DNA from 2 places in the Candidatus Njordibacter sp. Uisw_056 genome. Region 1 is predicted to be linked to the other one. Evidence: predicted binding sites of a transcription regulator. Region 1 holds the regulator's gene; the other holds the start of a gene.
The links. The regulator FliA, encoded in region 1, starts transcription of late flagellar genes. The targets are predictions, from matches to a motif close to CTAAAGTTTNNNNNNNNNNNGCCGNTAA.
Positions count from the first base shown of each region.

Region 2: a site for FliA is predicted at 9,437-9,464, ahead of topA (type I DNA topoisomerase). Genes of this name have one in related genera too.

Region 1 covers NZ_CP159830.1:785,268-801,798, reverse strand. The annotation lists gene ABXT60_RS03975 (RNA polymerase factor sigma-54) at 1-890, shown strand, start outside; gene ptsN (PTS IIA-like nitrogen regulatory protein PtsN) at 923-1,369, shown strand; gene ABXT60_RS03965 (HPr family phosphocarrier protein) at 1,476-1,745, shown strand; gene mgtE (magnesium transporter) at 1,759-3,093, shown strand; gene yjgA (ribosome biogenesis factor YjgA) at 3,104-3,649, shown strand; gene ABXT60_RS03950 (RNA polymerase sigma factor FliA) at 3,655-4,362, opposite strand; gene ABXT60_RS03945 (MinD/ParA family protein) at 4,380-5,195, opposite strand; gene flhF (flagellar biosynthesis protein FlhF) at 5,197-6,618, opposite strand; gene flhA (flagellar biosynthesis protein FlhA) at 6,661-8,766, opposite strand; gene ABXT60_RS03930 (LPP20 family lipoprotein) at 8,999-9,463, shown strand; gene ABXT60_RS03925 (hypothetical protein) at 9,482-10,639, shown strand; gene ABXT60_RS03920 (type IV pilus assembly protein FimV) at 10,673-11,113, shown strand; gene ABXT60_RS03915 (replication protein P) at 11,172-11,978, opposite strand; gene ABXT60_RS03910 (DnaT-like ssDNA-binding domain-containing protein) at 11,896-12,678, opposite strand; gene nfsA (oxygen-insensitive NADPH nitroreductase) at 12,775-13,515, shown strand; gene ABXT60_RS03900 (fumarate hydratase) at 13,525-15,036, opposite strand; gene ABXT60_RS03895 (hypothetical protein) at 15,153-16,019, opposite strand; gene flhB (flagellar biosynthesis protein FlhB) at 16,206-16,531, opposite strand, start outside.
Region 2 covers NZ_CP159830.1:1,738,149-1,754,679, reverse strand. The annotation lists gene ABXT60_RS08505 (DNA recombination protein RmuC) at 1-855, shown strand, start outside; gene ABXT60_RS08500 (cupin domain-containing protein) at 845-1,393, shown strand; gene ABXT60_RS08495 (glutaredoxin family protein) at 1,401-1,643, shown strand; gene ABXT60_RS08490 (TatD family hydrolase) at 1,640-2,443, opposite strand; partial or broken gene ABXT60_RS08485 (ATP-binding cassette domain-containing protein) at 2,784-3,647, shown strand; partial or broken gene ABXT60_RS08480 (ATP-binding cassette domain-containing protein) at 3,807-4,121, shown strand; gene ABXT60_RS08475 (hypothetical protein) at 4,155-4,685, shown strand; gene ABXT60_RS08470 (universal stress protein) at 4,682-5,110, opposite strand; gene ABXT60_RS08465 (hypothetical protein) at 5,246-5,770, shown strand; gene fadB (fatty acid oxidation complex subunit alpha FadB) at 5,915-8,080, shown strand; gene fadA (acetyl-CoA C-acyltransferase FadA) at 8,095-9,270, shown strand; gene topA (type I DNA topoisomerase) at 9,490-12,186, shown strand; gene ABXT60_RS08445 (hypothetical protein) at 12,188-12,715, shown strand; gene ABXT60_RS08440 (hypothetical protein) at 12,749-13,450, opposite strand; gene ABXT60_RS08435 (ProQ/FINO family protein) at 13,661-14,482, shown strand; gene trxA (thioredoxin TrxA) at 14,552-14,878, opposite strand; gene ABXT60_RS08425 (MATE family efflux transporter) at 15,011-16,396, opposite strand; gene ABXT60_RS08420 (elongation factor P hydroxylase) at 16,474-16,531, shown strand, end outside.

The DNA.
Region 1 (16,531 bases):
TAATCCAACAATTTGACCCCATTGGGGTTGCCGCACAGGACCTGAGGGAGTGTCTGCTTATACAGCTAAGGTACTTACCCGCTGACACACCTTGGCGACAAGGCGCGATAACAGTTGTGGATAAATACCTAGACCTGCTTGGAAGTCACGACTACAATTCCTTAAGGCGACGCTCTGGCTACAAAGAAAATGACTTGCTACATATTTTTGAGCTGATCACTAAGCTGCAACCAGAACCTGGCGTGACCATTGCCTCAAGCCAAGCTGAGTATGTTATTCCCGACGTGATGGTGCGTAAAGTAAACAATGTATGGCGGGTTGAACTCAATCCAGACTCAGCGCCAAAGATCAGAATTAATCAGCAATATGCAAACTTTGCTGGCAGTGGCAATACCGCTGACAACAACTACATTAAAAGCCACTTACAAGAGGCTCGCTGGTTTCTTAAAAGCCTTGAAAGTCGTAATGAAACCTTGTTAAAAGTGTCAGGTCGTATCTGTGAGATACAAAAAGGCTTTTTAGATCATGGCGAAGAGGCGATGAAACCACTGGTGCTAGCTGAAGTAGCAGACCATGTGGAGATGCACGAATCTACTATTTCACGGGTGACTACCCAAAAATACATGCACACACCTAGAGGTATTTTTGAGCTAAAATATTTCTTTTCTAGTCATGTAGCTACAGCTAATGGTGGAGAATGCTCTTCTACTGCAATAAGAGCACTCATTAAAAAGCTCATTGCAGCAGAGCTAACGCGCAAGCCCCTAAGCGACGCAAAGCTTACAGATATGCTTGAGTTGCAAGGTATTAAAGTAGCACGTAGAACCATTGCTAAATACCGAGAAAGCATGAACATTCCACCCTCTAACGAACGCAAACGGCTCAACTGAGCCCATAGAACCCATAGGGTTATTGACGACATATGAATATTAGTGACATCCTTACGCCAGAGCGCACTTTGGCCGATCTCAAGTGTGGCAGCAAAAAACGCACCCTCGAATCTATTAGTCAATTACTGGGCAAGCAAATGACAGAGTTTGATGACAAAGAACTCTTTAATGCATTAATCACCCGAGAAAAATTAGGCAGCACGGGGTTTGGCGATGGCATCGCTATTCCCCATTGTCGCTTAGCCAGTTGCACACATGTAACTGGTGCCCTAGTGCGATTAGCCAAAGCAGTAGATTTTGATGCGATAGATCAACTTCCTGTGGATTTATTGTTTGTGCTTTTGGTGCCCCTGCAGGCCACAGACGAACACTTACAAATACTAGCCACTCTTGCAGGTAAATTTGGCCAATCTGAGTTTCGTGAACGTATGCGCAAGGCCACTGATGCGGATGCCATGTACAAAATCGCTGTCGCATAAATGCTCTAAAAAGGGTATGCTATAAGGCTATTTTTGGTAATCTAGCGCTGGGCTTACCAAAAGCTGTTTCATTACTTTATAGAGCCATGTCTGCAAGGTTTTCTGCATGATCAACCAAAAAATCACTATCATCAACAAACTTGGTTTGCACGCTCGCGCTGCTGCTAAGCTTGTGGGTGTTACGGGTAAACATGGTTGCAGTATCGAAATTGGCAGCTCAGGAAAAATGGTAGACGCAAAAAGCATTATGTCGGTTATGTTGTTAGCTGCGTCACAGGGCACTGTGTTAGACCTAAAAGTAAGTGGCGAAGGTGCCCAGCAGGCTTTTGATGAAGTGTCTCAACTGGTTAATAATTATTTCGACGAAGGCGAATAAGGCTAGCAGTCACATGAAATCCCGCCTTAAAGAACTCAATGACGCCCTAGACAGCGGTGCTTTTATTCAAGCCCGCCATATGCTCAATCACACCTTAAAACCCGCTGATACTGCGCACCTTTTGGAATCTTCACCACCAAGAGAACGAGAAGTGCTGTGGAATTTAGTGAATCCAGAGTTAGAAGGCGAAGTACTGCACCATTTAAGTGACGAAATTCAAGCTGAATTCGTTAATCAAATGAATACCGAAGAGCTACTTCAAGCCACTGAAAACCTCGACACTGACCACTTTGCCGACATCTTGCAGCAGCTGCCAAAAACGGTAATGCAAGAAGTGCTCAATAGTTTAGGGCAACAGGACCGAGAACGAGTAGAACAGGTACTGTCTTACCCTGAAGACACCGCTGGCGGCCTTATGAATACTGACGTTGTTAGCATCCGCCCTGACATTACCATAGACGCCGTACTGCGTTATTTACGGCGCCATGATGCCATGCCAGACATGACCGACAACCTGTTCGTAGTCACCCGAAAAGACCGTTACATGGGCTTATTGCCACTCACTAGTTTGCTAGTGAGTGACCCCAATACCCTAATTTCAGACATCATGGACACCGAGCGTGCAGCGATCCCTGCTGATTTAGATGAAACTGATGTCGCTAACCTATTTGAACGTAACGATTGGGTGTCTGCACCGGTAATAAACCAAGAGGGTCGATTGGTTGGTCGTATCACTATCGATGACGTGGTCGATGTGATTAGAGAAGAGGCTGACCACTCCCTCATGCGCATGGCTGGTTTAGATGAGGACGAAGACACTTTTGCGCCAGTCGTTAAAACCACTAGGCGCCGCGCAGTATGGTTGGGGATTAACTTATTAACTGCTCTTTTTGCCTCTATGATGATCGGCCTGTTTCAAGACACTATAGAGCAGGTAGTCGCCCTTGCTATCCTTATGCCTATTGTAGCAAGCATGGGTGGCGTTGCGGGGAGCCAAGCGTTAACCTTAGTCATCCGTGGCCAAGCTTTAGGCCACGTTGAAGCCAGTAACATTGGTTACCTGCTCAACAGAGAAATTATCGTTGGTGCTCTTAACGGCTTACTCTGGGCCACTGTAGTCGCTAGCATTGCCAGTTGGTGGTTTTCGGACTTAACCATTGGCTTTATCATTGCTATCGCGATGATCATCAATTTAATCGTGGCTGCTATTTTTGGCACCTCTCTTCCCGTCATCCTTAAAGCAATGAACATAGATCCTGCTTTAGCTGGAGGCGTTATTTTAACAACCATTACTGATGTGGTCGGATTTTGTGCCTTTTTAGGCCTCGCCACATTATTTTACGCTTAAGGAATTTAATATGGGCAAAGTTAAGGCCCGCAAGGCCGCAGCAGAGCTAGAAGCACTGCAACAAAATCTGCCTGCTGAGGAAGAGCTTAGTCGCACCCAAATTAAGCGAGCGATGGAAGCTCTGCAACACTTAGGTGGCAAGTTGCTAGATCTTAAACCATCAGAACTAGCGCGCATCCCCATGAGTGAAACGCTGAAAACTGCGATAGATGAATCACGCCGTATCGAACAAAATGAAGCTAAACGCCGGCATTTGCAGTACATTGGCAAGGTCATGCGTGATGAGGATTCAGAAGCCATTGCTAAGGCTCTATCGGTCCACGATTCGGGCTCTGATGAACACCGCCGGGTATTTCATCAATTAGAAACTTGGCGTGATGGCTTAATTGGCAATAACCCAAACACTCTTAACGAAATTATAGAGTTACACAAGGGAGCTGATCGGCAGCACATCACTCACCTTGTAAAGCAGGCACAAAGCTTGAATCAAGAAGCTAAAGCGAAATCTGCGGCCAAAAAATTGTTTAAATACTTGCGCCTATTGGCTGACATCTAGGGGCGTTAAATCCAATCTGCTAATTTTTTGCGGAGTTTCTTAACAGAGCCGCTTTGAATCTGGCTGATGCGTGATTCAGACACTTCCAGTACTGCTGCAATCTCTTTTAGGTTGAATTCTTCGTCGTAATATAGGGCAAAGATTAATTGCTCACGTTCTGGCAGCTCCCCAATAGCGATGGTTAAAGCTTTTTGAAATGCAGCTTCATCCACTTCTTTTGCAGGTATTAAAGCCGAAAATGGCGTTTCTTCACCTTCAGGCAGGTCTTCTATTTGCACTGTTTGATAGTTATAGTTTCGCCCTTTTTGCAGCTGTAAATCTTCTAGGGTCATACCCATGGCATGGGCCAACTCAGTATCTTTAACTGTGCGCCCCATTGCTTGCTCTAATGCAGCGGTCGCCTGGTTAATTTCCCGGATACTCGTCATTACAGAACGCGGCAAGGTACTAAATCGCCGAACTTCATCTAGCATAGCGCCACGCACCCTTAACTTAGCAAAGGTAGTAAATTGAGCACCCTTAGTGGCATCAAAATTTTGCAGTGCTTCCAACAAGCCCAACATGCCAACTTGAATAAGGTCATCTATATCAACACTGGCAGGTAAACGCGCGCTCAAGTGCAATGCAACCTTTTTCACCAAGGGCATATGTTGCACTAGTGGGTCTGTTGCAGAGCCAGGTGCTAGGGATTGATAAAGTGACAAATCATGCATCAAGGAGTCATTTCCAATTAAGCTTTATGTTGCAATAGTCGGTCGACAAAAAACTCCACCTGCCCACTCAAGCCAGTCGGAGCTTCCCAACGCTCTATTATCGCAGCCATCTGCATATAGGCTCGAGATGACTTTGCCATAGGAGCTGCTTGAACAACTGCCTTTTGTTGTTTGTTGGCTATACGTAGCTGATCATCATGTGCCGTAGTGCCCAAATATAGTATGGTTGCATCTAAGTAATGGTCAACTACCCGTTCAATTTTGGTATATAAGGCTCGACCTTCTTTCTCATTTTTCACCATACTGGCAAGGAAGTGAAACCGAGTCGCTCCATAGCGCTGGCTCATCACCTTAATTAGTGCATAAGCATCAGTGATAGAGGAGGGCTCATCACAAGCGATTACAATCACTTGATGAGCAGCATTTAAAAAAGCTAATACATTGTCAGAAATACCAGCTGCGGTATCTATAATAAGGTAATCTAGTTTTCCATTATATTCACTGAATGCTTGAATTAGATGTTGCAGTTGTTCATTTTGCAACCCCGCCATTTCATAAATACCCGAGGCCGCAGGCACAACTTGCATATCAAAAGGGCCAGTTAAAACAATTTCACTTAGCGTTTTTTCACCACTCATCACGTGAGCCATATTAAATGAACATTGCAGCCCCAAGTTAACATCAACATTTGCCAAACCTAAGTCTGCATCCATCAACATGACCTTATGGCCTTGCTTGGCTAAGCTAGCCGCAATATTAATTGAGGCGTTAGTTTTACCAACACCCCCTTTACCGCTGGTTACAGCAATAACTTGTACCCCGATTGAACTCATATTAGTGACTCCTGTAGGACGATAGTCCCATGGCAGCAACAGGTGTAACTTGTAAGCTGCCAGCTTTCGAATTTTGGCTGGTTATATATTGCTTTGAAGACTTATATGTCGGCTCCAAAGGTTTATCTGGCGCTGAGTGTAGCAAGTTTGACAAGGCTACGATACTGCTGGACTCCTCGGTTAACTGGGCCTTTAGCGCTTTTTTAACCAGCTGCTGAGCACTAGGATAACTCAAGTCTAATGGAATACGCTGGCCATCAGTAATCATGGCTAGTGGCTGTTGTGACTCAATCAGTGCTGATAACAGACCACCTAACGGTAAACACTCATCTAACTTAGTCGCAACAACACCTTTCACTTGGCCAAAGTAGTGTTTCATGAGGTAATGTAATGAATGGGACTGACTATTTGCAGCCAAGGTGAGGTAGGTATTAATTTGATGAGGAACACCTAGCAAGCCGTCAACTAGGTTCTGCATATGTGAGTCAAAGGGGTTACCTCCTGAAGTATCCACCAATACATAATCTTTGTGAGCCATTTGGTTTAAAGTTGTGGTTAACTCAGTAAAACCAGCCACGTGATGCACGTCTATACCCAGCATGGTGCCAAACACCCGTAATTGATCTCGGGCCCCAATACGCTGTTGATCCATAGAAATTAACGCCACCTTATGCTTACCATATTTCATAGCGAGTTGAGCGCCCAGTTTACCGATAGCTGTCGTCTTGCCAACTCCTGTAGGGCCAACTAGAGCATAAATGCCAGCTTTGTGAACCAAACCTTGTGGGCTAATTGCTAACTTATCTTGCAGCCATTGTTGGGTATTATCCCACAACTGATCGGCACCATTGTCAGCAGGTAGTTGTAATAAAACAGTGTCTATTAGGCGCTTTTCGAAACCCATAAGTTCAAGTTTTCGAGCCACCTTAAGGGCCGCAGCGCTAATAAAGGTGTTAACTTGACTGTTACTTTGGCTCTGTTTCATTTGCTGCTCTACCAATAAGCGCAGCAGAGTAAGCTCCTTTTCCATTCGGGCCATATTGTCATTTGCCAGGGTTAGGTCGGTCGTGTTTGCTGGCCCAATAGTAGCAGCTTGTTTTCGTGAGCTGCCAAGGTCATTAAATTGATGCGCCTGAGAAGTCGCATTAGAAGGCACAATTGGACGATTAGCCCTATTTTCGTCAGCTTTAATAAGATTTAAGCTCGCACTAAGCCGGTCAGAAAAAATAGGGCCAGATTTAGAGTTAGCTTTAGCTTTAGCTTTAGCTTTTTCACGATTTTCGTCAAAGTCTATCGCTGCAACTATTTCAACTTCTCCAGCAATTTTATTGTTCGACAAAATAACCGCATCGTCGCCCAAACTCGCCTTAATCATGGCAAGTGCAGTACGTGTATCTTTGGCTAAAACGCGCTTCAGTTTCATCTTCAATAAACCCTAATACTTTTGGTTTTAATCTCTGGGTGCTTAAGCATCCACTAGAGGTTGCTGTTCTATGGTCGACACAACTTGAATGCCTTGTTCGTCTGGTATTTCGTTGTAACCCAGTATCACTAAACCTGGAATACGGTTTTTAACCATCTTAGCAAGCCAAGGGCGAATGCCTGGAGAGACCACCAATACTGGAGGAATACCCTGTTGAGCAAGCTGTTCACTAGTGCCTTGCAGGTTACCTAACAATTGTTCAGCAAGGTTGGGCTCCATGGCTAACCCGTGTTCTTTACTTTGCTGTAATATGTTATGCAATTGTTGTTCCAATCCTGCATCTAATGTCATAACTGACAGGTCAGCCCCTACCGTAGTAAGTTTTTGCATCATCATGCGGCCCAATGCAGGACGTACAGCTGCGGTCAAAACGTCAGGATCCTGACTCCTAGGTGCTTGCTCAGCCAGTATTTCGACAATTGTGCGAATATCTCTTACCGCCACCCCTTCAGCCAGTAGATTTTGTAATACTTTAGCCACCACACCGACAGACAGTTGACTAGGAACTACGGCCTCAACTAATTTAGGTGCAGCTTGAGACAATTGGTCCATGAGCTGCTGGGCTTCATCATGTCCCAACAAATCGTGGGCATTTTCTTGTAATACTTTATTTAAATGAGTGGCTAGTGCGGTAGCGCCATCGACTACTGTGTAGCCCATCGACTGGGCATATTCTCTTTGGGAGGTATCAATCCACATAGCATCAAGCCCAAAGGCTGGGTCCTGCGTTGGAATACCTTCTAGGATCCCATGAGTAGTGCCTGGGTTAATAGCCAAGTCTCTGCCCATCATCAACTCTCCTTGACCACGGGTGACACCATTAATATTGATCTGATATTGGTTAGGTGCTAGATCTAAATTGTCTCTAATATGGACCGACTGCACCAAGAATCCAAGTTCGTGGGAAAGTTTTTTGCGGACGCCTTTTATTCTCTGCATCAACACACCACCTTGGTTCTTATTAACCAAAGGGATTAGTGCATAGCCTACTTCTAGGCCAATCATATCCAGCTGTGGAATATCTTCCCAGGACAGATCTTTTGATTCTTGTTCTTGGTTCTGCTGCACTAAATCTATCTCTTCAGGTAAGCCATTTTGCTTAGCACGCTTCACAGCAACATAGGCAAGGCCGCCAGTTGCTGCAGCTAATAGCAAAAATACAAAATGTGGCATGCCAGGTATCACTCCTAACAAAGCCATAATACCCGTGACTACGATAAGAGCCTGAGGGCTGCCAAGCTGCCCCACCACCTGGCTTGACATATCTGTGGTAGATGACACCCGCGTAACAATGATGGCTGTTGCCGTAGCCAGTAATAACGAGGGTATTTGAGCGACCAAACCGTCACCAATAGTCAATAATACGTAGGTTTCGGTAGCTTCATTAAAGCTTAAACCATGGGTGCCCATACCAATAGCAAGACCACCGATAATATTAATCAACAGGATAAGAAAACCCGCGATCGCATCCCCTTTTACAAATTTACTAGCACCGTCCATAGAACCATAAAAGTCGGCTTCTGCCGTAACGTCAGCACGGCGTTCACGAGCCTCATCCTGGGTTAAAACGCCAGCATTTAGGTCAGCATCGATGGCCATCTGTTTTCCAGGCATAGCGTCCAAGGTAAACCGCGCACTCACCTCTGATACCCGGCCCGCACCTTTTGTCACTACAAGGAAGTTAATGATCATGAGGATGGAGAATACAATAATACCCACCACATAATCACCACCAATTACAAAATCACCAAATGACTGAATTACCTGTCCTGCAGCATCTGTGCCGGTATGGCCCTCTACCAAAACAATGCGGGTAGATGCCACATTAAGGGCTAAGCGCAACAAAGTGGCAAATAATAATACCGTAGGAAAAGACGAGAAATCTAACGGCCTCATGGTGTTTATAGAAATCATCACGATGATCAGTGCAAGGGCAATATTAAGAGTGAAGAATAGGTCCAACAAGAAGGCTGGTAGGGGCACTACCATCATTAAAATGATTAGCAGGATTAAAAGGGGTATGAGTAAGCCTGTCAAATGTTTGACGTTGATTTGACTCTTCAAGGCTAACGCTTGTGAAAAATTCATAAGGACTAAAGCTCTAAGGAAAAATAAAAAACTAACCTACTGTTTTTAATAGTTTTTTATATTTTATTGGTACCCATTAATAAATGGCGCTGGTAGTTAAAACATTACCCTAAGCGTTTAATAGCAATAACGGTGCCAATATTTACTCACATTAGGTATTTATTTTAATTTAACGGCTAAAGTCCCTGCGTAGGAGGTCGATACTCTATGTATAGCAAAAGAGGACTTATTCATGACCGTTAAAACCACCCATAAACTCAGCCTTTGGATTATAGGGATTGTTGCTTTCACTATAGGAGGTTGCAGTATGTCTTTGACAGGAAATCAGCCTGCTGCACCTGTAGAAAACACCCCTATGTATAAGAAGGAAGTTATCATTTCCACAGGCTATGCCAATATCAGTACTCAAAAAAGTAAAAACCCAGCCCAGCGACGATTAATGGCTATTCGGGCATCAAAGTTAGATGCCTACCGCAGCCTTGCGGAGCAGGTCTATGGTCAGCAAATTAATGCATCGACTACCGTAGAAGACATGATCATTGCTAATGACACCATGCGAGCCCATGTGGCAGGAGTCGTTTATGGTGCTAAGGTTGTCAGCATAAACCCTATAGGCGATGACAGTTATGAAACTAAGTTAGAACTAGAAAAAGACACTATGCTTGAGCTTAGGCGCGTTTTTTTAGTCGCCAGATAACGCTGACATAACAAGTTAATGAAATATTTAGCCCCCATAAAGCGTATCAACACACTTTTTTGCACAGCGTTGCTAGGGCTAGTGATCTCTAGTCCTAGTGCAGCCCAACAAGCTACGGGCACTGCGTTGGTCGTTTCTGGTCAAGCTTTGGTGACTAAAGGAGATAATGACACCGCTTTAATGATGGCTATTCTTGATGCACTGCGCACAGCAGCGACACAGCGTAAAGGTCAAATCATCAGCCATAGTATGGTAAACGCTGAGGGACAGCTTACTGAGAACATAAGCCTTAAATCCGACCTAAAAATTCACCACATGGACCTACTTGAGCAAAATACAGAACAGGGTATTGCGACAGTTAAGCTAGCGTTAAACCTAGACGATAATGAAAAAGACTGCCCATTACCACAATTAACTCAAATACTGACAACAGATTTAGCCTCACCACCAGGCAACAACAATTATTATCAAGTAGACGTTAATCAAGTGCTTTTGGATGCTGAAGCACAGTTTTCTAATTTAGCAAAAAGAGACAATTTCGCTACTCACCGAGTTAATCCGGCACTCAATGCTTACCAAACAGCTTGGCTCGCCTCAGAGGCCTATAACCAGGCTGATTACCATTTGGCTATTGGTGCTCAATGGCTAGAAAAAACTATCGATACGCCAAAGCTCAACCCACTCGGCACCCTATCCAGCTTTTTTGATAATCAAAACAGCACTAGATTACTAATAACAGCAAATTTTTCAAGCCCATATTCGCCTCATATAAACCTAAATTACCAGCACCAGTTGCCTCTTCCAGCCAGCCAGTCCATTGCAACATCTAGTAACCCTATCCCCCCAGAGCTCAGCAAAAATGTGGCAATGTGGGTACAAAAAACATGGCGCAACCTAGTTCAAAATGTAAAATGTGAAGCTAGCTATATCAAACTCACTAAAATCGTCGATCAACCGCTATGGCGCATTAACAAAGGCCAAAAATTGGGCTTAGAGCAAGGGCAACAATTGCTATTACTCCCTCAAAATTACCAGAATGGGATTCTTAATCCCAATGCCACAAGCGCGCCACAGGTGTTCAGAGTAACACAAGTGCATCCTCACAACGCCATACTAGAGCATATGGCAGGCCCCACTAATATAGGCCCTACAACCGCCCAGTTGATTGTGTTTTGAAGCCATACAAAACTAAGTTACCGGAGTTAGATTATGAAGAATAGTATGGTGTGCATCATGCTCGCTGTTAGTCTCTTGGGAAGCCCTATTTACGCAAACCAAGAGCAATTGCAAGCGCAGCTAAAGGTACTTCTTGGGGACCTTAAGCACTTGGAACAACAGGTAGATAGTAAAAAAAGAGTTGATAAGGGCATAGTGCCTGGGTCTAAATACCGCATCAAAACGGGGGATTCATTAGATAAAATTGCTCAACGAGCCTACGGTGGAACTAACTTAAGGTTAGATTTAGTGAAGCAGCTCATTGTCAGCAATAATCCAAAAGCGTTCTTCCGCAACAACGCTAATTTTATTTATGCCGATAAGATAATTGCTATTCCAAGTGTGGACGACTTTAGACAAATGCTGTTTACCAGTGATATAGATAGCTCATTGGATGGCCATTCTGACGATAATCAGTGGATCCGTTTTCCTTAACATATTTTAGAAGAATCTTAATGTACACATAGCCAACTCACTAGGACAAGAAAAGCCTTTATATAATCTGACTGCGTAATTCGTCGATAGAACTTGGGATACTAAGCGCCAAGTAAACAGCTTTACTGCGCAGATGTAATTGTTGCCGCAATGGGCTTTGGTGCGGTAAATGCAAAAAATACAAAGCACTTTGAGCAAGCTCCGGAAGTATATCTAGCTGTTTAGCCCACTGATCTATTAAGGCAAATAAGTCATCATTATTAGGTGCCGGTAAGCCTGCCGTTTGCACTTGATCTAAGTTTTCTCCTGCTAAAACCCGCTGGCATAAGACCTTGTAATGCTGGTTAAATCGTCCCTGTGTGGCCTGACGCGGAAGACTTTTTAGTTCAAACCACCCGGTTGCTCGGCCAGCGTGGTAAACCGCTGCATGGCTCCATGGATGGTGGCTGGGTGCAGTTGCATGGCGGCACGCTTCTGCGTATGCCTGTTCAGCAGGAGCCAGACCAAAGCTTTGCTGGCACTGATCCATCAATTGTAAAAATTCTGCAATTGAAGGCATCCAACTATACTGACGTTTGGTTTGTTCAATAGCTAACACCAGCACATCTTCTTCGTAACCAGCCAAACTTAACGCCCACTCTCGCTTTGCAATAATAATTTCTTTGTCGTCATCAAAGGCACTTTTAAACTTATGGCCATAAATAGTCATAAATCGGGCGAAAAGCATGTTAACCAATGTTTTTATTTTTTGGTCAATGGGGGGGTGTGCAGCAACAGCCGTTTTACCAGTCGGTATTATTGATGTCGAGGACGTTTGCTGTAATGTTTCGTCGGCGCTGTTTAGCAGCGAATCTAGCTTCTTCATTGGATGAATTAGTCTGTTGTTGGGTTTGTCTTTGGGCACGGGCCTGAGCTGTTTGCTGATGAACCTGTTCTTTTTTAACCCATTTTAAAAACTTTTGATCCCAGCCACCTGGGGTTTCTCGACGGCCTTTGTCCATATAATAAACTACAAACTCATCTTTAATGCCAAGAGCAAAGGCTTCACTTATCTGGTGTTGTTGGGCTAAAACTTTCACAATATTTGCCGAAAGCTTCCATTCCAAATCCATCTGGCACAAGTGTTGGTGCTGAGCTTCCTTGGCGGCAAAGAGCCGGCTTAGTTCATCACCTTCGCCCACATCTCGTCGCCAGCCACCAAAACCAGCCATCGTTGCCTTGGTATTAGCCACTGGATTGAGTGCAGGCTGCAAGTCTGCCTCATCATTAACCTCAGTCACCGGCAACGGGAAGTCTGGCATAAGTTGTAGTTCGATACGCACCATACCACTTCCTGCAGGGGCTACTTGCAATAACCCTAGAGAGGACAGCTGGGATAACAATTGACCTTGATGCTGCCTTGTCAAACAAAGAGCCCGGCCATAAAGCCGCTGTTCCTCAACGACCACTTGGCCGTTCCAAGCACCTACCAATTCTGTTACCACAGCAAGCATCAAAGCTTGTTCTAGGCCATACCGCTGAGCTAGATGAGGGGCAATAGGTAAATTTAGGGACGACAATGGCATAACTGAGGTCAACTTTAAACGAATGCGTTAGCCCATTCTACCCTAACTAGTCCTGTGCTAACATCTGCAATGTTCGCCAATTACTAATAAATGACTATGACTCAAAAAAGCCTTATAAAACAGATGATGGATCATCAATCTATCCGTAAATTCACCAGCCAAAGCATCCCTCAAGAACTAGTTAACACCTGTATTACTGCAGGTCAGGCTGCAGCTAGCTCCAGTTTTGTGCAAGTCACAAGTGTTATTCAAGTTAATTCTAAAGACACACGTGCCGCCCTAGCACTGGCTGCTGGAGGTCAATCATACGTAGAAAGCGCCGCAACATTTTTAGTTTTTTGTGCTGATTTACAGCGTAATCAGCAGATATGCCTACGCCAAGAGCAACACATGCCCACAGGATTTACCGAACAAACCCTCATTGCCAGTATAGATACTGCGTTATTTGCACAAAATGTTTTACTTGCGGCCCAGAGTCTTGGCCTAGGCGGAGTTTTTATTGGTGGCTTACGTAATCAGCCAGAAGTAGTGACTAAATTATTAAACTTGCCCCAACATGTGTTTCCTATATTTGGCTTATGTCTTGGGTACCCTGATCAAAATCCTGGCCAAAAACCTCGTCTGCCTTTATCTATGGTGTTACATCAAGACCGTTATTCCAACGACGGTTTATCTAATTTGCCAAGCTACGACAGCCAGGTGAGCAATTACTACCATCAACGTAGCCAAGGAAAATTGCATCTAAGCTTTAGCCAGCACATCATCAAAACCCTCGTTAAAGAGGCGCGACCCCATATGCTGCCTTATCTGCAAAGTCAGGGGTTTAGCACCCGTTAGTGGCTAAAACTAATTGATTTTTCGAGCTTGGATAATATCGTACCATTGGGCTGGCCCCGTTTGATGCACCGAAGTACCTCCAGCATCCACTGCTACAGTAACGGGCATGTCTTCAACGTCAAATTCATAGATGGCTTCCATCCCCAGTTCTGCAAAAGCAATCACTTCAGCACTTTTAATGGCTTTGGAGACTAGGTAGGCAGCGCCTCCCACAGCCATTAAGTAAACGGCTTTATGCGTTTTAATGGCATCAATAGCGTCTTGTCCGCGCTCAGCCTTGCCAATCATGCCCAGCAATCCAGTTTTTTCAAGCATAGTGTCGGTAAATTTATCCATACGGGTAGCGGTGGTCGGCCCTGCAGGGCCTACTGCTTCGTCTCTCACAGGGTCAACTGGACCCACGTAATAAATAAACCGGCCTTTTAGATCCACAGGTAATGGCTCACCATTAGCCATCATGTCTACCATTTTTTTATGCGCAGCATCACGCCCTGTAAGCATTTTACCCGACAACAATAAAGTTTCCCCAGACTGCCAAGTCAATACGTCTGCTGGTGTCACCGTATCTAAATTAACTTTTCTAGTACCTGCGTCTGAATCCCATGCAATGTCTGGATAATCATCTAAACTTGGGGGTGTTTGCAAACTTGGCCCACTGCCATCCAGCATAAAATGTGCATGGCGCGTCGCAGCGCAGTTCGGAATCATGCATACAGGTAAAGAGGCCGCGTGGGTAGGGTAGTCCATCACCTTAATGTCTAGCACCGTGGTTAAGCCACCCAGGCCCTGAGCACCAATACCTAGGTTATTCACTGCTTCAAACAGCTCTAAGCGCAGCTTTTCAGCAGTATTACTTGCTCCACGTGCTTGTAGCTCGTGAATGTCCACAGAACCCATTAAAGATTTTTTAGCCAGCAATGCCGCTTTTTCAGCGGTGCCACCTATGCCTATGCCCAACATACCAGGAGGACACCAGCCAGCTCCCATAGTAGGCACTGTCTTTAACACCCAATCTACAATGCTATCAGATGGGTTTAACATAACCATTTTACTTTTATTCTCTGAACCACCACCTTTAGCAGCTAACTGAATATCAACTCGGTCACCCTTAACAATAGAGGTATGGATCACCGCTGGTGTGTTGTCTTTGGTATTGGTTCGACTGCCTGCAGGGTCAGACAGGATAGAGGCGCGCAATTTATTATCTGGGTGCAAGTAGGCACGCCTTACGCCTTCGTTAATCATGTCCTCTAAACTCAGCTCTGCGTCCCATTGCACGTCCATGCCTACTTCTACAAACACAGTAACAATACCTGTATCCTGGCATAAGGGGCGCTTACCTTCTGCACACAATCGCGAATTAATTAAGATCTGCGCCATGGCGTCCTTGGCCGCTTTAGATTCTTCCCGCAGGTAAGCTTCATGAACAGCGTGTATAAAGTCTAGTGGGTGATAATAGGAAATAAACTGTAAAGCGTCTGCCACGCTATCAATCAAATCATGTTGGCGAATGATACTCATAGTAGGGTCCTAATTTGGCCTAAGTAGTTAACCTCATTATAACCCCTTATCTGCTTTAACTCAGCTTTTAGACCACATAATCCGCTATTGCACCAAAATGATGTAGGCTAAACATATTATTTGGGCTCTGCGCCAAAGGTGATGTAGTTACCTTCAACTGGAGAGGCTTCTGATTTTTTCTTGGCCTCAAATTGAGCGGTCTCTAGATCTAATTTAGCTTTTTCCAGTTCGAAATAACGTTCTTGTTCAAGGGCGATTAGGGCTTTCATTTTGCCCACCAGGTCTTGATTTTCCACCTTATTCATTTGTAATTGCACACCATCAATACGTTTTTTCAACTGAGTTAACACACCCTGCTGGGCTTTGGTGGTAATTTTTAAGGCATCAAAACTCGTTAAAATTTTATCATTAACACTACCCAACATCAGCTTATTTTCTATGCCTTGTTGTGACGCGGCTTGCAACGCATCAGTGCCAACCTGTTTCAGGTAGTGCATTAACATGTCTGTGCCCTGAGCCTGTTGCTGGCTAACTATCAACAAATCATCAAGCGGGCCTTTAAGTTGGTCAACTCGATTCATTTGCACTTCAAATTGCATCAACCTAGAGCCCATTGCGATGCTTATTGCTGAAGCCTGTTTTATGGCGCTTTGTAAAACGTATAACATCACAACACCACTCAAGAGGCCCACAAAACCCAAAGAAATGATAAAACCAACCATATATCTCTGAGTTTTGAACCCCTTAGCATTCTGCTCAGCTGCCTGCTTAATTGTCGTTACACTGGCTAACAAAGCCTTCGTAACCATAGCGTTAGACTCTTGCATAGCATCGCTGCCACTAATGGGTGGTTCACTGCTACTAGTTTCTAAGGCGTCCTCTTGAGGCGAAGTAATCTCACTTGCCCCAGGCGCTATAGTAATATTCTCAGGCGGCTCGGCCTTAACATTGTCTTGCGTTTTGTCTTTATCTTGTTCGCTCATAGGGTTCAAATCTCGGTCAATCTAAAGTCTACACAGGTATTAGAAGCTGGCGCTCTTCTCTTCACCTTAATAGTTTTTGTTACTTTAGATTTATCGGCAGATTAAGTGAAAATATTAGGAATTTTTTGATAATCCACCATATAATCTAAATTGCTCACGATATATGTACTTCAAAGCGTGGTAACGCTAAACAGTTTGACCATCTTCGTTATAGCGGAAGTTGGCAGGCACCTCTGGATTAGGCTGTTGTGGCTGTGGGATGCCCGGAGTGACCACATTAAGCTGATAGACGTATGCCAATACTTGAGCCACCGCAACAAACAAACCCTCTGGGATCTCTTCATTAATTTCGCTAGTAAAGTAAAGTGCCCTAGCTAACAGTGGCATACGTAACATTTGTACACTTTCTGTTTGTGCTAATTCGCGTATACGCGCCGCTATTTCACCTTGTCCCTTGGCTAAAACAATGGGGGCGCCAGAACCTGTTTGGTCATACACCAAGGCCACGGAAA
Region 2 (16,531 bases), 950 kb from region 1:
CTAACACAACAAATCAATAGCCTGTTAGAGCTTAATAATAAGCTCAGTAGCGATGCAATTAACCTGACTAAAGCCCTTAAAGGTGACAATAAAGCTCAAGGTAATTGGGGTGAAATGGTATTGGAACAGGTGCTGGAGCAATCAGGCCTGCGCAAAGGACATGAATACCACAGCCAAGTTAATTTAACTCAAACCGATGGTAAGCGTTTGCAGCCGGATGTGGTTGTACATATGCCAGAAAACAAAGATGTAGTGGTAGATTCTAAAGTGACTCTGGTGGCCTATGAACGTTATCAAAGTGCAGAAGATGACGCTGAACGAAGTGTGGCGCTGGCTGAACATCTGGCTTCAGTAAAGGCGCATATCAAAGGCCTTAGTAGTAAATCTTATGAAAGTGCCGAAGGTGTGTCTAGTTTAGACTACGTGCTGTTGTTTATTCCCATAGAATCGGCCTATATGCTCGCTCTTCAGGCTGATGCTGATTTATTTGTTAGTGCCATGAAAAATAATATTATGCTCGTTAGCCCGGCAACTTTGTTAATGGTATTGCGCACTATTCATAACATTTGGCGCTATGAGCATCAAAGCCAGAATGCTAAAGAAATTTCTCGCCAAGCAGAAGAAATGCACAAAAAACTAGTTGATTTTGTCACCTCGATGGATAGTGTGGGTAGCCATCTTGTGCGCGCTCAAGATGCCTATGATACGGCTCACAAGCGGCTGTCTTCGGGCCGAGGGAACCTTATTAATCGGGCTCAAAAAATTGTTAATTTAGGTGGTATTCAGCCTAAAAAGGCCTTGCCAGATGCGATGATTGAGCATGCAAGTGAAGAGGATTCTGCTGATGAGCCTTGATGTGGGCGCGCGCCTTAAAGCAGTGCGTAAAAAAGGTGGCCTATCACAGCGAGAATTAGCTAAGCGGGCAGGGGTGACCAACAGTACTATTTCCCTTATTGAACAAAATCGAGTTAGCCCATCAGTGAGCTCTTTAAAAAAAGTGTTAGATGGCGTGCCAATGTCTTTACAAGCGTTTTTTGTTGAAGAAATGCCCGCACAACAACAAGTATTTTACAAAAGTAATGAGTTGCCAGACATGGGCTCAGGTAAAGTTGCAATGCGGTTAGTGGGTTATAACTATGACCCCAGAAATTTGTCGTTGTTGCATGAAACATACCCACCGGGTGCAGATACCGGTGTGGATATGTTGCTGCATGAAGGTGAAGAGGCGGGTATTGTCATTAGTGGTTGTTTGGAGGTCACGGTGTCTGAACAGGTGGAAATATTACACGCAGGTGATGGCTATTATTTTTCTAGTTCACAGCCCCACCGTTTCCGAAACTTAGGCGACCAGCCCTGTGTCTTGGTTAGTGCAAATAATCCAGCCAGTGTGTAGCTGATCTATGCCTAAACCTAAGCGTTATATGCAACTGTTGGGTACGTCTGGATGCCATTTATGCGACCAAGCCGAAGCGCTGTTAGGTCAATGTTTAGACTTATCACAAGTGGAAGTAGAGATGGTTGATATTGCAGATACTGATGAGCTGGTCGCACTTTATGGGGAAAAGATTCCTGTATTGCGCTGCATCGATAGCCAAAAAGTATTGTGTTGGCCGTTTGATGAGCGCACTGTCAGTTGCTTTTAATCAAAGCCAAAAAAGTCGTTCACTGTAGCCTCCGTTTGTTGTGCAAGGTCGGCTATGTTTTGACCACGAAAATGCGCTACACGTTGTAAAATATGGGCCAGGTAGGCCGGTTCATTGCGGCTAGATTTTGGTTTTGGCCGAATGTCTCGAGGTAAGAGATAGGGGGCGTCTGTTTCTAACATGAGCCTGTTGCTTGGAATCAATTTAATAGAGCTTTGTAGGTGCTCTCCGCGACGTTCGTCACAAATCCACCCAGTGATGCCAATATGTATATCAAGCTCTAGTAGGTGTTTAAGAAAAGTCTCAGTGCCGGTAAAGCAGTGAACCACTGCTTTACTAAAACCAGACCTATAGTCATTAATAAGCTCTAAAAATTCACCAGCTGCATCACGTTCATGTAAAAATAGCGGCAGTTGCAGCCTTACAGCCGCTTGTAAATGCTTTTCAAAGCTATCAAGCTGTTGGGTTGGCGTAGAAAAGTTCCGATTAAAATCTAACCCTGTTTCGCCAATAGCAACTACCTTGGGGTGCTGCCAAAGCTCTGTAAGCTGTTGCCAGGACTTAGGCGTGTTTTCACTGGCACTATGGGGATGGAAACCTGCGGTTGCAAAGCGCTGGCAGGGCAACGAATCGTCTAGGCTAAGTTCAAGCGCATGTTGGCTAGTGGACAACGAAGTGCCGGTAATAATATGGCGGTGCACCCCTGCATCCAATCCACGCTGCAGGGTATCAGCAAGGTCTTTGTTAAATCGGTCATTGGTTAAATTAACACCAATATCGGTGATGCTAGGGTATTTCAACGTATTCAGCTTCCAATAATTATGGCATGGTGGCAAATTAGATTGCCACGGCAAAATTGACGACATTGGGTCTTGCAGAGGCTTTTATTCACTTTCGACCTTGTCGTATTATTTATTAGTGTTTTTTTTAAAATAGCTGAAAATTGTTCAGTTACATCACTAAAATTCATTATCAACTTATTATTTAGCTAGTTGCAACTTTAATAAGCATGCTTTTGCATGGTTTTATCACCTTTAAGTATCTGACAGCCTAGAAGAAACGTTATAATTATGTATGTTTAGTTAATACTCACCCACACTGAGTGTGTGTTGAATCTTGCCCTACCTTTTAGGTCCTTTAATGAATTTATTACGTTTACAACAAGTCCATCTTGCTTACGGCGATGTGGCCATACTTGACGATGTCAATTTACAGATTGATGCGGGTGATCGAGTGTGTCTTATCGGCCGTAATGGGGCAGGCAAATCTAGCCTCATAAAATTGTTAGTTGGCGAGCAATTAGCAGATAGTGGCAATGTTTGGCGCAGTCCTGCGTGTAAAATTGGGTACCTGCAGCAAGACCTGCCAGATCGTGAAGATTTGTGTGTCAGCGAGTTAGTCGCTATGGGTATGGGTGAGGTTTACGACATACGCAATCGATATGACGAAATTGCGATGGGTGAATTAGACGACAAGTCGATGAAGCAATTGGAAATTGTAAGCCATCGAATTGATGAGTTAGATGGCTGGCAAATGGAAACTAAGGTTGAGCGTATCTTGACCCGCCTTAACTTAGACGGTACCCAAGTGCTTAGTCAGTTATCAGGTGGTTGGAGAAGGCGTGTAGCACTGGCCAGAGCTTTGGTTTCTGAGCCTACGTTATTGTTATTAGATGAGCCTACTAACCACTTGGACATATTGGCCATTGAATGGCTAGAAAAACAGTTGTTAGACTTTAGCGGCGCCATTATCTTTATCACTCACGACCGCAGCTTTTTGCAGGTATTGGCTAACAAAATTGTAGAGCTAGACCGTGGGCACTTAAATTACTTCCCAGGTAACTATGAGCGGTTTTTAGCCTACCGTGAGCAGCAGTTAATGGAGGAAGATCGCCATAATGCGCTGTTTGATAAAAAGTTAGCCCAAGAGGAAGTTTGGATTCGCCAAGGTATTAAAGCCCGCCGTACCCGCAATGAGGGCCGTGTGCGAGCGCTTGAATCACTGCGTAAAGAACGTGGTGACAGAAGAGAACGTCAAGGAAACGTGAAGTTACAACATGCCCAAGCTGCTAAATCTGGCCAATTAGTGTGTGAGCTAGAAAACGTCAGCCATGGTTATGGCGAGCAAACCTTGATTAAGAATTTTGATTTAAACTTGCTTAAGCTAGATCGCATTGGCCTTGTGGGTGCTAACGGTGTGGGTAAATCCACCTTGTTAAAACTAATTCTGGGTCAATTAGAGCCCAACTCTGGCAAAGTTAAGCGCGGCACCAAGTTAGAAGTGGCCTATTTTGATCAATTGCGTGATCAATTAGACCTTACCAAGACGGTAATGGATAACCTTGCTGAAGGTCGAGAGAGTATTACTGTGGGTGGCAGAGAGCGCCACATAATGAGCTATTTAGGCGACTTTTTGTTTTCTCCTAAACGGGTTCGTAGCCCCGTAAGTAGCCTTTCTGGTGGTGAACGTAACCGTTTGTTGTTGGCTCGCTTGTTTAGTAAGCCGTCAAACATGCTAGTACTGGATGAGCCCACTAACGACCTGGATATTGAAACTCTCGAATTGTTGGAAGAAATGTTGGCCAACTATCCAGGTACTGTGCTTCTAGTGAGCCACGATCGGGCTTTCTTAGACCGAGTGGTGACCTCGTGTTTAGTGTTTGATGGGCAAGGCCATATTACTGATTCTGTGGGTGGATATAGTGATTGGGTTAGGCGTGGTGGAAAGCTTCAGGTTCCTACTGTGCAGGGTCACAGTAAGCCAACGGGAATGGCACCAACGCCACTTAAGGCTAAAGATAAAGCTAAAGCTGGTGGTAAGTTAAGCTATAAAATTCAGCGCGAGCTAGATTTGCTGCCAGGCCAAGTTGAAACGCTAGAAGCAGAGCTAGAAGCGTTGCAAAACGAAATTGGCCATACAGACTTTTATAATAAGGGCCAAGACCATGTAAGTGCTCGCCTTGCACACCTTGAAACTCAGACCGTTGAATTAGAGAAGACGATGGATCGGTGGCTAGAAGTAGAGGCGATGCAGGATGGCTAAACCCTGACTGCTAAAACATCACACGTTGCCCCGTGTAAGATGCCATTAGACGTTGAACCCAGCAATAGAGCTAGGCCATGGCGTCCATGGCTTCCCACTACAATGAGGCCAGTGCTGAGTTCAATAGCCACCCGGTGAACTTCGGTTTCAATATGGCCAGACACGATTAATTGTGCAACATCGCCTAATTCTTGTTGTTTTACAAAATTACTCATGCGCTCTTCGGCATCATCATGCAGCTGTGTTTGTATTACGGATAAATCCATGGGTATGTCCCCACCATAGGCGTAACTTAAGGGTTCTGTCACATGAATTAAGGTAAGCTTTGCGCCACTTTGTAAACTTAGTTGATGGGCCTTTTGAACCACCTTATTTGCCTCTTCGTTAAGGTCTATGGCAACTAAAATGTTTTGGTAAATGTTCATGTTACGTCCTCCTCCGTTTTTAATTAAGTGTAACACAGTCATTTTTGGTTTATGGTTTTAGCAAAAATGGTGTCATTGGCTTTGAGTTTTATTAAAAATCAGCATTTTTTTTGTTATTGAAATAGTGGAGTAGCTGTGGAAATTAAGTTAGTTATTGTTATTTTGGTATGCCTCTCCCTAGTGGGATCTGTGGCGTGGGTTCTGCCTACGTCTGTGCAGCGAGCTCAAGCAAAGATCCGCCAACTAGCTATGGCCAAAGGCTTAAAAATTAGGGTGGGTAAGCATCAAGGGCCAAGAGAGCAGGGAGAAATCACCCCCCGAAGCCACTTAGCTACCAGCTATGGCTTACCTCGGCCCAGAAGCCGCAACAGGGTTGTTGGCATTGCCGCCATCAAACAAGCAACATGGGAAATATTTAAAGCGGATGGGCTTAATACCAAAGGTTTGCCAAACGGATGGTGCTGGAATTGTGGTGAAGGCGCCTTAAAGGCAGAACAATTAAGTCATTTGGCCCGACTCATTGAACAGTTACCTAACGACGCATACGCCATTGGCGTCACACCCATAATGGCTCAGATTTACTGGAACGAAAAAGCCACTCCAGCGCAACTAGATGATCTAGAAAACGTATTAAAGGAATTGGTCTCTCAAAGTTTTTAGGACCTAGCTGTTGTTTTGTGGTTCTAGAGTCATGGTTGACTTTGCCTCAGTCTGGTTTAAAGTGCTACCACTGTTTCAAACAAGTGTATGAAATTTTATATTGCTGTTTCATAGGCCCGTTAAATTCACCCAAGGAGTCCATGCATGATCTATGCAGGCAACGCCATTCAGGTCGAAATGCACGACCATCAATTAGCTAAGCTCACTTTTGATCTTAAGCACCAGTCGATTAATAAACTCAATGTGGCAACATTAATTGAACTGCAACAAGCCATTGCTGCCATCAGCAGTAACAGCAGCATAAAAGGTTTAATGCTTGCCAGTGCCAAAGCAACTTTTATTGTCGGCGCAGACATTACTGAGTTTCTGAACTTTTTTGGTATCCAAGAACAGGCTTTAATCGACGCTAACATGCAGGTTAATAGTACCTTTAGTTGCCTTGAAGACCTGCCTATGCCCACAGTTTCGCTGATCAACGGTTTGGCATTAGGTGGTGGATTTGAACTGTGCTTGAGCACTGATTACCGTATTATGACTCCCACCGCCAAAGTAGGCCTGCCAGAAGTAAAACTAGGCATCTTTCCTGGTTGGGGAGGGACTGTTCGCTTACCAAGGTTAATCGGGCTAGATAATGCCATCGAGTGGATCTGTGGTGCCAACGAAAAGAAATCTGCTGAAGCGCTCAAAGATGGGGCAGTAGATGCCATTGTCGCAAATGATCAGCTATTAGAAGCGGGGGTGCATTTGCTTAACCAATGTATGGCTGGCGAGTTAGATTACCAAACCAAGCGGGCTGTTAAAATTGCTAAGCTGTCGTTACCTCCTATGGAGCAAATGATGGCTTTTGAGACCTCCAAAGCTTTTGTAGCAGGTAAAGCGGGCCCCCATTATCCAAGCCCTCTAACCGCCATTAAAACAATGCAAAAACACGCGGGCATGACCCGTGATAAAGCTTTAGCTATAGAAGCTAAAGGTTTTGCAAAAATGGCACAAACACCAGTAGCTGCAAACCTAGTAGGTATTTTTCTTGCTGACCAATACCTTAAGCGAACGGTTAAAGCCTTAGCGCCTAAAGCCGCTAAAGTTGGCCAAGCCGCTGTCATTGGTGCGGGCATTATGGGGGGAGGCATTGCCTATCAGTCGGCTTATAAAGGCATCCCAATTGTCATGAAAGACATTGCTGAACCAGCTATACAGCTTGGTTTGGATGAGGCCACAGGCATTTTAGAAAAACGTGTTAGTCGGGGGCGCATGAAGCCTGCTCAAATGGCTAAAGTACTCAATAACATTCGCCCAACATTAAGCTATGCAGACATTTCTAGCGTCGATTTAGTGGTAGAAGCTGTAGTAGAGAACCCAAAAATAAAGGGTATTGTATTAGCTGAATTAGAAGCCCAAGTAAAATACGATGCTGTGATTACATCTAACACCTCTACCATTTCTATAGACCTTTTAGCAAAAAGCCTAAAGGATGCTTCTCGTTTTTGTGGCATGCACTTTTTTAATCCAGTACACAAAATGCCATTGGTTGAAGTGATCCGGGGAAGTAAAACCAGTGACGAAACTATTGCTACAACGGTAGCTTATGCAGACGCTATGGGCAAAAAGCCTATTGTGGTCAATGATTGCCCTGGGTTCTTCGTTAACCGTGTATTGTTTCCTTACTTTGGTGGTTTTGGCATTTTGTTAGAGCAGGGCATCAATTTTAATCGTGTTGATAAGATAATGGAGCGCTTTGGCTGGCCTATGGGCCCAGCCTACCTGCTTGACGTAGTAGGTATAGATACAGCTCACCATGCGCAAGCAGTAATGGCTGAAGGGTTTCCAGAACGGATGGCCGGCCAAGGTGAAGCTGCGGTTGATTTAATGTTTAAAGAGCAGCGGTTTGGTCAAAAAAATAAGCTTGGTTTTTATGTCTATGAAAAAGATAAAAAAGGCCGTTTACAAAAGCAGATCGATAACGCCCTAGTTGAAAAGCTTGCGGGTCTATGTGAAAACCCAATAGAACTTAGTGACGAACAAATTATTGATCACTTAATGATTCCTTTATGTTTAGAAGTGGCGCGCTGTTTAGAAGAAAAGATTGTCGCTAGTCCCGCAGAAGCAGACTTGGCGTTAGTCTATGGCATTGGTTTCCCGCCCTTCCTTGGAGGTGCACTAAAGTACATAGATACTATCGGTTTACAAAACTTCTGTGACAAGGCTGATGCCTTAGCAGCAGTGAGTCCACTGTATTCAGTACCCACACAAATGCGTGAGATGGCAGCCCAGGGCGAAACATTTTACGGCAAGCTGCAACCTGCTCATTAAATTCGGAGAAAAAAATGCAATTACAAGCCAATGATATTGTTGTCGTAGACGGTGCTCGTTCTGCTATGGGCCGCTGTAAAGGCGGTGTATTTAGAAATGTACGTGCAGAGAACTTATCTGCTGCTGTGATCGATGGCCTTTTTGCCCGCAACCCAGATCTTAACCCTGCTCACGTGGAAGATGTGATTTGGGGTTGTGTAAACCAGACCTTAGAGCAAGGTTTTAACGTTGCCCGCAACGCTTCTTTATTAAGCGTTATTCCGCATACGGTAGCGGCGCAAACAGTTAACCGTTTGTGTGGCTCTTCTATGGCAGCTGTGCACACGGCAGCTCAAGCCATTGCCACAGACAATGGTGACTTCTTTGTTGTAGGTGGTGTAGAACATATGGGTCATGTGGCTATGGGCCACGGTGTTGACATTAATCCCGCGGGTAGCAAGCATGCAGCCAAAGCAGCCATGATGATGGGCCTAACGGCTGAGTTATTAGGAAAAATGCATGGTATTAGCCGTGAAATGCAAGATGAGTTTGCCGTACGTTCGCACCGTTTAGCCCATCAAGCTGCAGAAAACGGGGACTTTGATCATGAAATTATTGCCATTGAAGGCCATGACTCTTTAGGCCGGCTTATTAAAGTAGGCCGTGATGAAGTTATTCGTCCAGAAACTAATCTCGAGTCTTTGGCTAAGCTGCGCCCAGTATTTGACCCGAAGAATGGCACTGTAACGGCGGCTACATCGTCAGCACTTTCAGATGGTGCTTCTGCCATGTTGTTAATGTCTGGTGCCAAAGCTATGGCACTGGGCCTTAAGCCGTTAGCGCGGATTAAATCGATGGCAGTGGCAGGGTGTGACCCCTCAATCATGGGCTATGGCCCAGTACCTGCTACTAAGAAAGCCTTAAAGCGTTCCGGTTTAACCATTGCAGATATTGGTGTAGTGGAACTTAATGAAGCTTTTGCTGCTCAGTCATTACCGGTGTTGAAAGACCTAAAACTGATTGACCAACTTGATGAAAAAGTAAACTTGCATGGCGGCGCCATTGCCTTAGGACACCCTTTGGGGTGCTCTGGTACGAGAATTTCTGTAAGTTGCTTAACACGTATGAAAAAACACGATGTACAGTTTGGTTTGGCCACTATGTGCATTGGCATGGGTCAAGGCATTGCCACAGTATTTGAACGCCTGTAAGTATTGCTTCTACAAACTTCAATAAATTCAAAAGGCTGGTTATCCAGCCTTTTGTAATTTTGTTAGATGATATTGCTTGCTTTTTGTATCAAAAAATGGAATTTTAAAGAATAGGTCCTTCAACTAAGGCTTGACCTTCTCAGATATGTGCCTAAACTTAGGCGCCTTAAAGGTACCGTGACAGATGCGGTGAATACGTAATCATTGGAATTAAATTTCATGGGTAAGTCCCTCGTTATAGTCGAATCACCAGCCAAGGCTAAAACCATCAATAAATACCTGGGTTCAGAATTTATTGTAAAGTCCAGTGTTGGCCATATACGTGACTTGCCAACTAAGTCTCCTCCTGGAAGTGCAGACCCTAAAGCACGCGCAGCCGAGGCTGCAAAAGTACGTAACATGGACCCTGACGATAAGGTCATCTACAAACAAGCCAGATCTCGCCAGCAACTTGTCAGACGCATGGGTATCGACCCTGGGAATGATTGGCGCGCTGACTATCAAATACTGCCTGGTAAAGAAAAAGTAGTAGAAGAGTTACGCCGTCTTGCCAAAGACGCAGACACCATTTACCTCGCAACAGATTTGGATAGAGAAGGAGAAGCCATTGCGTGGCACCTTCGTGAAGCCATTGGAGGTGATCAAAGCCGTTATCAGCGTGTCGTATTTAACGAAATTACTGAAACGGCGATCCAAGCTGCGTTTGCCAATCCGGGCGAACTAGATATGGATCACGTTAATGCGCAACAAGCACGGCGCTTTTTAGACCGTGTTGTGGGCTTTATGGTGTCGCCACTATTGTGGGCGAAAATTGCTCGTGGCCTATCTGCAGGGCGAGTTCAGTCTGTTGCTGTAAAGTTAGTTGTTGAGCGAGAGCGGATTATTCGTGCTTTTGTGCCAGATGAATACTGGGAACTTAAAGCTGATGTCACCAATGTTGAGAACAAGCCACTACTTCTGCAGGTTCATAAGCAAAATGGTAACGAGTATAAACCTGTTAACCAACAACAAAGCGAAGCTGCCGTTGCGGTGCTAGAAAAACAACAGTTTGTTGTTCAACAGCGTCAAGATAAGCCCACCTCAAGCAAACCCTCTGCACCTTACATTACCTCCACGCTGCAACAGGCTGCGAGTACGCGCTTAGGATTTGGGGTGAAGAAAACCATGATGTTAGCCCAGCGGCTTTATGAAGCGGGTTACATTACCTACATGCGTACTGACTCAACGAACTTAAGTAAAGATGCTGTAAGTAATTGCCGTGATTACATTGAAAAGAGCTTTGGCAAAGAGTATCTGCCTGCTAATCCAATTGGTTATTCTAGTAAGGATGGTGCGCAAGAGGCTCACGAGGCCATACGGCCTTCTCAGGTGGCGTTGAAGTCTACTCAACTAAGCAACATGGAGCGTGACTCGGAGCGCCTCTACGAGCTTATTTGGCGCCAATTTGTGGCATGCCAGATGCTGCCTGCTCAATTTACCAGTACTACTATTGTTGTGGAAGCGGGTGACTTTAGCCTCCGCACTCGTGGGCGTATTATGCGTTTTGATGGCTACTCTAGAGTTCAGCCTAGCGCTAGCAAAAAAGATGAAGATTTAATCTTACCTGACGTAAATCAGGGCGATGTGCTGTCTTTGAAACAGCTAACGCCAAGCCAACATTTTACCAAGTCTGCTCCACGCTTTTCAGAAGCTAGCCTTGTTAAAGAGCTTGAAAAACAGGGTATTGGCCGGCCTTCAACTTATGCCAGTATCATCTCTACGATTCAAGACCGTGGTTATGTGATGGTTCAAAACCGTCGTTTCTATGCAGAAAAAATGGGTGATATAGTCACAGACAGGTTGGAAGAGAATTTCTCAGACTTAATGGATTACTCATTTACCGCCAATATGGAACAGCGCTTAGATAGTGTTGCCAAGGGCGAAACTGAGTGGAAACGCCTGCTTAATGCGTTTTATAAAGCCTTTACTCGAAAGTTGAGTATTGCTGAAGCAGAAGATGGCATGCGGGCCAACTCACCAACGCTGACTGACATAGAATGCCCAAGTTGCAGTAAAGCAATGAATATTCGTACGGCGTCTACGGGTGTCTTTTTGGGTTGCTCTGGCTATGCGTTGCCACCCAAAGAACGCTGCAAAGAAACCATAAATTTAATACCTGGTGATGAAGTCGTCGCTGTAGATGCAGATGATGAAGCAGAATCTCGCTTACTGATCAAAAAACGCCGCTGCAAAATTTGTGATACGGCGATGGATGGCTACTTAATTGATGCAAAGCGTAAATTACATGTGTGTGGCAATAATCCAGACTGTAGTGGTTTTGAAGTAGAGGCTGGCGAGTATCGGATTAAAGGGTACGATGGCCCACTTATTCAATGTGATAAATGTGAAGCTGATATGCACCTAAAAACGGGGCGTTTTGGTAAATATTTTGACTGCTCCAATAGTGACTGTAAAAACACGCGTAAACTATTACGCAGTGGTGAAGCTGCGCCACCAAAAATGGATCCAATTCCCATGCCAGAATTAGCATGTGAAAAAGTGGATGACCATTATATTTTGCGAGATGGTGCTGCAGGTTTGTTCTTGGCAGCCAGCAAATTTCCTAAAAACCGTGAAACTCGTGCACCTTTGGTGGCTGAAATTTTGCCTCACAAAGAAGTGCTAGACCCTAAGTACGCCTTTTTACTTAAAGCGCCGGTAAAGGATCATGAAGGTAACCCTTCCATCGTTCGATATAGCCGTAAAACTAAGGAACAGTACGTTATGTCCGAAGTTGAAAAAAAAGCTTCAGGATGGCGTGCTATGTATGTGAGTGGTAAGTGGGTAGAAGATGTGCCGGTGAAAAAGTCTGCTAAAAAAGTAGTTAAAAAGCCGGCTAAAAAAGTAGTTAAAAAAACAGCTAGCGCGAAAAAATAGTATGGCTGTTCAAGACCAATGGCTAAGCGCAAGTCAACACCGGCTGGCGTTTAGCAAACGTTTATGGCAGGATTTGTTGTCTAACTATGGCGACCCAGAGCACCCTCATTATTGGCGGCAGCGGCCCCAGCGTATGGCCTATCAATACGCCATCATTGATCACCTTTTAAATGCTGCAAAATTGCTTACTCAAGCCAGTTTAAAGCAGTTAGCCAATACTCGGTTTGATGATATTACGTTACTCACCTGGGTGGAAATTGAAGCCTTGCTTGTTAAACAAGACTATCTATCCCCAGAAGCTCAGCAAATACTTTTGCTGCTGCAAGAGGGGGATTGGAAGCGATGGATTGAGCTGCAAGAAATAACCGACTTTTCTGTTTTAGCCAAACCACAGACTGAGTCTGAACAATTTATTGTAAGCTATTCAGAAGGTGATTTAACTGACCCAGACCATTGGCCAGTAGCCGGTTGGATCAAACATTTGCAAGCGTTACAAACGTCTATGAGAGATTCTCTGGAGGAGTGGTAACTCAGTACTACTCCACAGAATCATAAGTAGAGGCTAGATGTCTGATTTGAGCTGGTCCAGTACAGCCATGGTGTCTGCATCTTGCTCTTTAATGTTGATAGCCACTCGGTATTGGAAAAAGTTGACAAAGTCGGCTACCTCATCACAAGCAATTAAACAATCATCTCCAACCAGAACCGGCCAGCGAACCACTTGCTCAAGATTAACCATTTGGGCTTGAATGCAGCCATCACTAAACAAACGCCAACTAAATACTTCGGACATTGAAAAGCTGTTAAAGTTATCAGCGGTAAATACGGCGTGGCTACCACATGTATCGGGAAGCTCTTGCACCACAAACACGGTATCGTCTACTTCAAAATCAAAATAATCTGCCGCTGTAATAAGTTCAATGCATTTATGTTCTGGCACCTGAGGCATGTTTTGATCAAGGCCAGGGTCATAATACCCCTGAAAAAAACCTTTTTTAGGGCAGTTTAGGTCTGCACAAATGATTAGCTCGTCAAACCACGGAATCATCCCAGCAAAGGAGCCATCATCCAATAAAGCCCAGAACAAAATTTTAACAGAAAATAATTCTTGGCCAGTTTTAGGGTGGCCATGTTCATTAGAATAGAGCACTTCAAAGCCATCTAGCTCTGGTGCTAATCGCACCACCTGAGGGCGGTGATGGGTTTGGTGCTCTTGGCCACTAAAAAGGTCTATAACCTTGGCGGCGGGTATGGCAGTGGACATGACAGCATCCTCTAAGAAAACTGGATTTAACGATATAATAGTACGATAATGTTTAGCTTAGGTGTTTAGAGTATAGGCAAGGATAGGCGCTTTCTGCAAGTGGAAGACTCAAGTTTATGTAAAAAGCTCAAATCTATAGCCCTTGAGTGAATCAATAGGTACAATGTCCAACGTAATGAAAAGGCTAGGCTTTAATAGTTTAAGATAACAATGACTGATTCTAAGTTAACAAATACAGACACTCTAGAGCTAACTCAGCAACTTTCAGAGCGTATTAAAAATCAACAAAAAATTCTGGTGCAGTCGCAACAGCAGGTTAATGTTCTAAGGCAAGAGCATAGTCAGCTAAAGCAGCAAGTTGAGCATAACCGCAGCCAGATACTTACAGATAATCAAAATCAAGACATTATGACCAGTACTAGCGAATTACCCATCACAGAAATATCTCCTGCCGCAGTGCAAACTGCACCTGCAGAAACAATAAGTTCGATAGTACCCGAGCCAGTTGTGCCAGAGATAAGTGCAGCAGACCGTAAAAAAGCTAAAAGCCGTGCGGCAAATCGTGCAGCGGTTGAGCTGATATGTGAAACCTACCCACAAACCTTCTGCTTTGCTAAACCTAGGCCACTTAAGGTTGGTATTCAAGAAGATTTGGTGGCTGACGGAAAACTGAGTCAAACTAAGATCAAGCGTGGGCTTGCGAGTTATGTGCGAGCTTTTGGATATCTAAAGTCGCAAACGGATGCAGCGCCCCGTATTAATTTGCTTGGTGAAGCTGAAGGTGCAGTGACGGCTGATGAAGCGATTCACGCATTAACTAAGTTGCCGGCGCCACGCAAGCCTAATAAGCCAAGACCCAGCGCTAGAAAGCGCCCTGATCAGGTGCACTCTAAGCCTAAAAAGAGCGCTCAGCCAAAAGACCATAAGCCTGAAGCAAAGATAGAAAAAGCCCCAAGCCCCTTTGATGGTTTAAATGAGGGGCAACGCATGGCGAGCAAATTAGACCTATTGCTTAGTAAAAATAAGAAATAAGTGAGTTGCTTTTACCAAGCCTAAAAAAACCGAGCAATGCTCGGTTTTTTTATATCCTAGACAAACTGATTAGGTGTTATCAGAAATAAATGCTAACAAATCAGATTTAGCCAAAGCGCCTACTTTAGTGCCTGCAACTTCACCGTTGTTAAACAACATTAAAGTTGGAATGCCACGCACACCATAGCGAGCAGCAATTTCGCTATTTTCGTCAACGTTGATCTTGCATACCTTAACGCTGCCTTCAAATTCAGCAGCAACGTCTTCTAGGATAGGCGCTATCATTTTGCATGGGCCACACCAAGGTGCCCAAAAGTCTAGTAATACAGGCACATCTGCATTGGCGACGTCGAGGTCAAAGGTGGCGTCTGTTACCGCGTGAGTTAGTTCGCTCATGGTGTTCTCTTAATTAGGTTGTTTAAGGCTATGATACGTGGTTTTGAAGTAAAACTCAGTAGCATTGAGCCAAGAAAAAGTTACTTTTTAGGTCTGTAAGATGTATATAGTGGCGCTGGCTAATAAATCAACCTAGCTGGGGTGTGGAAAAGGCTTACTTAAAACTCGCCATAAGCGCAGGCTTAACAGCAGTGCTGCCACACTGAGGCCAAAAATGATGCCAATCCAAAATCCTGAGGCACCCATTGCAGGGTAGATGATGTCTGTCATGCCTAATATGTAGCCTAGGGGCAGGCCAGTTAACCAATAAGAAATGAAAATAAGTAATAATGGTTTAGCAGTATCTTTAAAGCCACGTAAAGCACCATTGGCAGCGATCTGTAACGCATCTGAAAACTGGAACAACGCAGCAAAAATAAATAGGCTTGCAGCAATTTCTACCACAATAGGTTCAGTAGTGTAAATGTTTGCTAAGGTGACTGGAAGCAGGAGCATAAGCAAGCAGGTTAAGCTTGATAGACCTAATGCCAGGCCAAAACCAACCAGCACAGAACGTTTCACTTGCTCTGGCAAGTTGCCACCAATGCCGTGGCCTACGCGGATGGTGAGTGCCATGCCAATGCTCAATGGGATCATAAAGCACATGCTGGTAAAGTTGAGAACTAATTGGTGAGCAGCAACAATATCGGCACCCAGCGGTGCTAGCAGTAAAGCGACTATGGCGAACATTGTGGCTTCTATAAAAATAGAAAAACCGATGGGTAAACCCACTTTTAAAATCTTAATTTGAATGCTCAGTTGTGGCCAATTAAACTGGCTAAACATAGCGCACTGGTGGTAAGCAGGCTTAATATAAACATAAATAGCCATGCCAATAACGCTGGCCCACATACTTATGGCAGTTGCCCAACCGCAGCCTTCGCCACCCATTTCTGGGATACCAAAATACCCATAAATAAAGATATAGTTCATGGGGATATTGATCACTAAGCCTAACAAACTAAAATACATCATAGGTTTAGTGATACCTAAACCTTCACTGAAGCTACGCAGGCTCTGCATAATGGCCACAGCCGGCAAACTTAATGCAGCTGCATGCAAATAACGTAAACCGATGCCTTTTATTGGATCCTTAATGTCTAACCAATCAAATAATGGGTCTAAGGCGTATAACAACCCCACAGCTAAGCAGCTTAAGATGGCAGCTAGCCATAAAGATTGCTGCACAAAAGGGCCGATTAGAGTGAGCTTTTTTGCACCGAAGTATTGAGCAACAGTGGGTGTTGTTGCCATGATAGTCCCCATCATCAATATTAATACGGGGAATAACAAGCTAGATCCAACAGCCACAGCAGCTAAGTCTGCTGAGCTATAACGACCTGCCATAATAGTATCAACGAAGCTGGCGCTCATATGTAACGCTTCAGCAATGAGTATGGGAGTACCTAAGCGCAAGAATTGACGTAATTCCTGGCCCATGGCTGCTGCGCTGTAGGTATGGCCCGTTATTTGATGCATTAGAAAAACCAAAGTGTTGGTGGGAAAAAAGATGGGCTATAATAGCCGCTTTGTGCATATTCGGCCATAATTAACTAATGCCTAAACACACTAAATGCCAGTGCCAGCAAATCATTAAGCTGTTTGATGGGTTGT